Leucothrix mucor DSM 2157: one gene and its partner. The protein of the gene in region 2 interacts with the protein of the main gene of each other region in a pairwise test. Links are inferred from orthologs where the notes say so. Each region holds a gene or a part of one and is shown on either strand. Other genes may lie near its edges.

Region 1 (3,790 bases), 1.8 Mb from region 2 along the record:
AACTCGGCAATATCTTCTTGCCAACGTAACACCTTAATATCCGGATGGCGACGAATTACGCCAGTTGCGGAGCATGGTGCATCAAGCAGGATTCGATCAAAGCCAGGCTTTGTCCACTCACCAGGCTCTCCGGCATCCGCCAGTACAATCTCAGCCTCTAAGCCTAAACGTTCCAGATTTTCACCAATGCGCAACAAACGCATTTCGGTGTTTTCAACTGCAACCACTTTGATATTGGCGGTGTGCTCAAGCATATGCCCGGTTTTACCACCCGGCGCTGCACAAGCATCCAGCACTCGCATGCCCGGCTCACACTCCAATAAAAACGCCGCTAGCTGAGCGGCGGCATCTTGCACCGAGACAAAGCCTTCATTGAAGCCCGGCAGCTCAAACACCGACATTGGTTTTTCTAAAATCAATGCCGATGGAACTAGGGGATGGACTGTACTTTGAATATCTTCAGCCTGTAGCATCGCCTGATATTCATCCCGAGTATTCTGCGATAAGTTCACTCGCAAAGTCATCGGCGCACGTTCATTGCTTTGCTTTAATACCGACTCCCACTGCTCAGGCCAAGCCTCGCGCACAGAATCTAACAGCCATTGAGGAAAGGCATAATGCGCAGTTTCAATCTCTTCAATCTGGTGAAGAACAGACTCTTTACGACGCAAGAATGTTCTTAGTACACCATTAACAAACTTCACCGCCCATGGCTTTCTCAAGCCTTTGACGGCTGCAACGGTTTCATTAACCGCTGCATATTCTGGCGCACTTTGATATAACACCTGATACAGACCAACTCGCAATAAACACTCAACGTCTTTATCTTTTGACTTTAATGATTTGGTTAGCAAGATATCTAAGATAGCGGTGAGCCGCTCATGCCAACGCAGAGTACCGAAGCACAGGTCGCGAACCATCGGATCACTGGCACTGTCTTCTGTCAGCAATTGACTTAAAGACGTACCGCCGTAAATCACTTTTTCCAGCATTAAAGCCGCTATTGCGCGTGGGTTTTTCTGACTCATGAGGGGAAATGCTCTCCGGCCAAACTGCGGCCATTTAGAAATTCAGTAACCGACAATGCTTTTCCGCCGGGAAGTTGTAAGCGCGTGAGGAGCAATACTCCCTCACCCGTGGCAATTCTGATACCTGTTTTATCTTCTGATAATACAGTACCCGGTGCTGCAGTGACTGTTTCACCCTCAGCCACCGATGACATCAACAAACGCAATGGCTTACCATTTTTCTGCGTATAGGCCATTGGCCACGGATTAAATGCGCGGATGGTACGATCAATTTCTACCGCAGATTGCGACCAATCGATCTCTGCCTCAGCCTTAGTTAGCTTGCTGGCATAACAAGTCAATGACTCGTCCTGCACTTCTGGCTTTAATTCGCCAGCTTGCAATTGATTTAATACTACCAGCAACGCTTCAGCACCATCTGCCGCTAAACCATCGTGTATAGTTTCCGACGTATCTTGTGGACCAATCGGGCGGAAGGTTTTATACAACATATCGCCAGTATCTAAACCAGCGGCCATTTGCATAATCGTGACACCAGTCTCTTGATCACCCGCTTGAATGGCGCGATGAATTGGTGCAGCACCACGCCAACGAGGCAATAGTGAGCCATGTATATTTAAGCAACCAAAGCGTGGCGTATCCAATACTGACTGTGGCAGGATCAAACCATAAGCAGCAACGATCATGACGTCGGCATTGTAAGCTGCTAGCTGCTCACGTGCCTCTGCTTCTTTAAAATTCAGGGGCTGCTCAACAGGTATACCCGCATCCATTGCAACCTGTTTAACCGGGCCGGGTTGCAACTTACGCCCACGACCTGCCGGGCGATCTGGCTGCGTATAGACAGCCACGACTTCATGCTCAGAGTCTAACAAAGCGCGTAAAGCCGGCACTGCAAAATCAGGAGTTCCAGCGTAGATCAGCCGCAAGCGGTCACTCATAACGCACCCTGTTTAGCCATCTTTTCCAGCTTTTTGCGAACTCGCTGCTGCTTTAATGGCGACAAATAATCCACAAATAATTTACCCTGCAAGTGATCCATTTCATGCTGAATGCAAACAGCTAATAAGCCTTCTGCCTCCAACTCAAACGGCTTACCATCGCGCCCCAATGCACTGATCGTAACCTCACTGGCACGCTCAACTTCCGCGTAATACTCAGGCACAGATAAGCAGCCTTCTTCAGACACTTCTTTGCCCGATTTAGCAATGATTTTAGGGTTAACCAAATACAACGGTTCATCTTTATCCTCAGAGAGGTCGATGACTACAATTTGCCGATGCACATTAACCTGCGTTGCAGCCAAGCCAATCCCTGGTGCGTCATACATGGTTTCGAGCATATCATCCATGATGCCGCGCACCTCATCATCAACCACATCGACAGGCACAGCCTTTGTGCGTAGTCGGGCATCGGGATAGCTTAATACTTTTAAAACTGCCATTTAAATTACCGTAAGTCTGAAATTCATGCGTGCTTAATATCCCCTAAGATACTATAGCCCGAACATAATAACGAATAAGAACGAGAGGGCAAATTATGTCTTTCACCATCTCACGACAGGTTTTCACCTCTGTTATCGTGCTGAGCTCCATTTTACTAGGAGGCTGCGACAAAGACACAATTAAAAAAAATCTTTCTTCACCGTCCCGAGTCAGCGCTAGCTCCGATAACGGACAGTATGACGACGCCTATGGCATGCCGCCAAGCGCCGCCGAAATCAATTCCCAAAACCCTAAAGTTAAGCGCACAGTGACCCGAACCAAAGGAACACTGAAAGGCGATGCACCATTGCGCTACAAAGTTCGCAAAGGCGATACACTCTGGGGAATCGCCAACAAATTCCTCAAAGACCCTTGGTTTTGGCCGGAAATTTGGGACAAAAACCAACGCATCAACAATCCACACCTTATTTATCCGGGCGACGTATTATACATATATCGCGGCCCGAAAGCAGTTCGCGGTCCTGATACCGTCACTATTAGTGACAGAATGTCGCCGACTATCCGTATCGAACGGACCGACGGCACCGGTGAGCCTATTTCAACCCTCGCGCCTTTCTTGTCTTGGCCTCGGGTATTGGATGAGGCAACCATCAAAAATGCACCGTATATTGTTGATGGTCAGAGTGAACATTTACTAATGGATGTTGATTCCAATATCTACATTAAGAACCTGAACGGACAAGCCTTAGAGCGATACGCGGTATTCTCCAAAGGCAAGCCAATGAGTGACCCAGAGACCGGTGAACACCTTGGCTATGAAGTCAGCTATGGCGCTCAAGCTCAAATAGAAAAAGCCGGCCCTATTTCTACGGCTCGCTTGATGGATATGAAGCGCGGAGTTCGCGTGGGTGATCGCTTGTTTAATATCAGCAATCACGACAGCATTCTTAATACCCGAATCGAAATCCCCAGACATAAGGTCCGCGGTACCGTAATGAGCCTATACGACGCCACCCACATTAGCGGCACCAGTATGATTATTACTATTAATAAGGGTAAACGTGACGGAATCAAGCCTGGCTATGTTGTTGGTGTTTATCAACCGGGCCGTTCTATTGCCGATCCACATCCGCAAGAGAACAAAGGCTATGTTGCCGCCGGTGATAAGTTGACGCTACCGCCTGAGAAAATTGCTCATGCCGTGGTTTACAGTGTGAGTGATCGCCTAAGTTATGCGCTGATTACAAAGTCTCAACACGCTGTGAAAAATGGGTATAAAATAGGTAACCCTTGACCTACAGGCCAAATGCTTCGATG
Region 2 (3,864 bases):
ACGGATCGCTGCTATTTGCATCACCTGATGGCTCATTTGGCTCATCACCGAATGTACTAGTACCCGGAGAGAACGTCGGATCATCAAAATCGATCGGACTGTAATCTTCGTATTCTTCTTTGGCATTGCGACGACGCATGAACAAGAAGCCTGCCAGTAATGCCAGCAGAGATCCTGCACCCAGTCCCATCACCAAAGGAGAGCTCAGCATGCTCAACAAGCCATCATCTTCTTCAACGGCAGCTGGTGCGTTCAGAGCGCTATCAATCTGACTATCCAACTGATCGGTAACCGGCGGCTGGAAGATTTCAGGTTGCGTGGTATCAGTAATGATCGCCATTGGATCTTCTGATTCACGAACGATGGTACCTTCTGGCGCATCTGCTTCAGCGAGTTGCTGCTGAATGCCCATGCCCTGCTCAAGTGCCGGATCGCTGGCAATGATATCTGTTTCCAGCTCATCATCGCTAATTGGGAGTGGCGGCTTGCCTAAGCTTGCCTGAAGTTCCGCTAACTGCTCATTCTTCAGTGTAATCAGACGATTCTTCTTACGTAACAGCGACTCAAGCTCGGTAACCCGGGATTGCAGTTCGTTGTTTTCCTGAGTTCTAGCCGTCAAAGACTCACTCGCTAGCGTCAACTGGCGATTCAAGTCATCAAGCTTAGCCTGACCTGCCAGATTCCCGCTATTAGCTGAGTTATTGTTCGTTGAGCCCAGAACTTCCATTCTAGCTTCGCTAGTGGTTGGAGCCGTGCTACGAGGTGTCGGTGTATTATTAGTCGCCGCCGCTTTAGGCGCACTAGCAACTCTGGTTGGTGCTGCACGAGACTTCCAATCAGACGTCTGAGATTTAATTTCCTGACGAGCCTGTGAAATCGTAATGCGTCGCGCTTCATCAACTGAAGGACGACGTAAATCAACACCAGCTTTTAAGTTATTAATGTTACGACGACGGAAAGCAGTCGGGTTCGCTTCAAACAGAGCAATCATCATCTGTTCGGTACGTACGCCGTTATAACCCACTTTCTTCGCTACTTTATAAAGTGTGTCACCGCTTCTTACGCGGTAAGTACGACCAACACCTGTACGGCTCTTAGTGGCGGCTGCCTGAGCAAGCGGCGCACTTGGACGTCTCAAGCCATCATTAACCGGCGCGGCGGCCTGTTGCTGACGAGCTTGCTGCTGTTGCGCAATAATGCGTTGGCGCTGTTGCTCACGTGCTGCAGTCTGATTAGCAATCGCTTGTTGCTGGCGTTGCTGTTGTGATTGCAGAGTATTGACAGGATCAGGACGTACACCGGCCGTGTTACTGGCAATGGAGGTACCTGGCTGCATCAATACAGGTGGGTCTAATAGCACCGTGTATTCTTTTAACAACTGACCGTTAGGCCAGCTCACTTCCAATAGGAAGTTAATGAAAGGCTCTTTAATCGCTTCAGCAGAACTGACCAGAATAACTGGCTTGCCGTTCTGAATCGTGGAACGAAAACGTAGACTGTTTAAATAGTTCGGACGGTCAATACCGACTCGACTAAACACTGATGGCGAAGCAACTTTGACACGAAGTTGACTTGGGTCAGTGCCATTAGTAGAGAGTAAGTCTATTTTAGCGTTAAAAGGTTGGTTAAGGTGTGAAGCAGACTCAATCTCACCTAAGCCTAGTGCAAGCGTTACTCCTGGGTAGGTAATAGCCATGCAGATAGCTAAACTTAAGGTCTTTTTATTCACTTGTTAATCCCCTTCTTAAGCAATAACGCTCTATCCATTCCATATGTATCACAAGACTTTGTCTTTCTCGTATTGGCTGTTCGAATCATGAGCGGTGCTTTGTTGTTATTTTATTTATATTCAAGAGTGTGTTACGTATACAAGTTGAGAACATTTGTTCATTCTGAACTCACCGGAATCAACACGCTTTCCGACCGTGTGTAATTAATAGCAACATACCAATGAATAGTACCTTAATAATTCAATTTAACTGTCAATATCTGACGAGTGATTGTCATAATGTGACAATTCACTGTCAGCTTTCAAGCTTTACTAGGACTAAAGGTAATCAGTGATTAAAATTTCTGCGATCTGAATACTATTTAAAGCAGCACCTTTTCGTACATTATCAGCAACAACCCATAGATTCAAACCATTTGAATAAGACACATCTTCTCTGATTCGACTAACGAAAACGGCGTCATTATTGACTCCTTCCGTCACTGGCGTCGGATAAACTTTGCCTGCAATGTCATCCATTAGTGTCACTCCGGCCGCTGACATCAGCAATTCTTGTGCCACTTCAGCCGTAATTTTCTCACGGGTTTCAATGTGCAGTGACATAGCATGACCAAAGAACACAGGAACCTGTACCGCAGTCGGGTTAACTAAGACCTCTTCATCCTCCCAAATCTTCTGCGTTTCGGTGAGCATTCTCATTTCTTCGCGGGTATAGCCATTCTCTTCAGCTTCATCAATCTGTGGCAATACGTTGAAAGCGATTTGTTTGGCGAACACAGAATGCTTAGCCTCACGACCATTCAACAGTTGTGCTGTCTGCGATGCCAACTCCTGAACACCATTCTTACCTGCACCAGAGACTGACTGATAGGTCGACGCATTAACTCGCATGACCTTCACTTGCTCGTGAATAGCCTGCAGGGCAACCAGCATCGCAATAGTATTACTGGATGGGGTCGAGATAATGCCACGGTTGCTGTACTCGGCAATTGCGTGAGCATTTACTTCAGGAATTACCAACGGCACATCGTAGTCAGTGCGGAACTGTGCGGAATGATCAATTGCCACACAGCCCGCCAAGGCCGCAATCGGTACAAAAGTAGCGGAGACTTCTTCTGAAGTTGCGAAAAAGGCAATTTGTACCTGACTAAAGTCGAAATCCTCAAGGCGCGCCACTTTGATGTAAGACCCACCAAACTCCAGTCGGGTGCCCGCTAAGTCATCCGTATCTAAGAGGTGCAGTGTGCCGATCGGGAAATCGCGTTCTGCCAGAATGGACAGTAACGTCTCACCGACCGTACCTGTTGCTCCGACTATTGCGATATCGTAAGTGTTGCGCATTTCAAATTCCTTTATTAACTTTAGGTGTTACGTGTAAATGATTGATTAGTATTAATTAAACAACCATGGGGTTTTACTTTTTTGTGAGGTTTCGTAGGCTTTAATGCTATTGGCATGCTGTAAAGTCAAGGCGATATCATCTAATCCATTGATCAGACAATACTTACGAAACTCATCAATATCAAAGGCATAGCGCTCACCATCTGGTGTTTCAACGCACTGCTCTTCAAGGTTAATGGTTAGCTCATAACCTTCGTTCGCTTCTACTTTCTCAAATAAAGAAGAAACAATATCTTCATTTAAAACAATAGGTAAGAAACCATTCTTAAAGCTATTATTGAAGAATATATCAGCAAAGCTTGGCGCAATTACGGCTCTGAAGCCCGCATCATCCAGTGCCCAGACCGCATGTTCACGTGATGAGCCACAGCCGAAGTTACGGCGTGCTAGTAATACTGAGCCGCCTTTATAACGAGGCTTGTTTAAAACGAAGTCTGGATTCGGTGTACGCTTGGTGTGGTCCATGCCCGGCTCGCCAGGTTCCAGATAACGCCAGTCATCAAACAGCGTCGGGCCAAAACCGCTACGCTTAATCGACTTCAGGTATTGCTTAGGAATGATGGCATCGGTATCCACATTTGAGCGGTCCAATGGCACGACTAAGCCGGTGTGTACTGTAAACTTTTCCATTATAAACTCCTTACATCCGTGAAGTGACCCATCACTGCAGCTGCTGCAGCCATCGCCGGACTTACCAAGTGCGTGCGTCCGCCCTGACCCTGACGACCTTCAAA

Evidence for each region.
Region 1: the proteins of LEUMU_RS0110015 (region 2) and def interact in binary tests that used the Escherichia coli proteins (3 or more experiments, as listed by UniProt). The link is inferred for Leucothrix mucor DSM 2157 from one-to-one orthologs.

The regions. Positions count from the first base shown.
Region 1 is NZ_ATTE01000001.1:506,656-510,445, reverse strand. What follows is about bases 720-3,450. They hold def (peptide deformylase), read right to left. Parts: upstream 2,473-3,450; coding sequence 1,966-2,472; downstream 720-1,965. Other genes in these bases: LEUMU_RS0102205 (LysM peptidoglycan-binding domain-containing protein), read left to right, coding at 2,568-3,450; fmt (methionyl-tRNA formyltransferase), read right to left, coding at 1,025-1,969; rsmB (16S rRNA (cytosine(967)-C(5))-methyltransferase RsmB), read right to left, coding at 720-1,028. Also shown: more of rsmB, read right to left, coding at 1-719; more of LEUMU_RS0102205, read left to right, coding at 3,451-3,767; DNA-processing protein DprA, read left to right, coding at 3,788-3,790. UniProt on the Escherichia coli protein: Removes the formyl group from the N-terminal Met of newly synthesized proteins. Requires at least a dipeptide for an efficient rate of reaction. N-terminal L-methionine is a prerequisite for activity but the enzyme has broad specificity at other positions.
Region 2 is NZ_ATTE01000001.1:2,264,467-2,268,330, forward strand. Bases 1,060-3,864 are described here. They hold LEUMU_RS0110015 (aspartate-semialdehyde dehydrogenase), read right to left. Parts: upstream 3,071-3,864; coding sequence 2,048-3,070; downstream 1,060-2,047. Other genes in these bases: LEUMU_RS0110010 (motility hub landmark protein FimV), read right to left, coding at 1,060-1,729; leuD (3-isopropylmalate dehydratase small subunit), read right to left, coding at 3,122-3,760; leuC (3-isopropylmalate dehydratase large subunit), read right to left, coding at 3,760-3,864. Also shown: more of LEUMU_RS0110010, read right to left, coding at 1-1,059.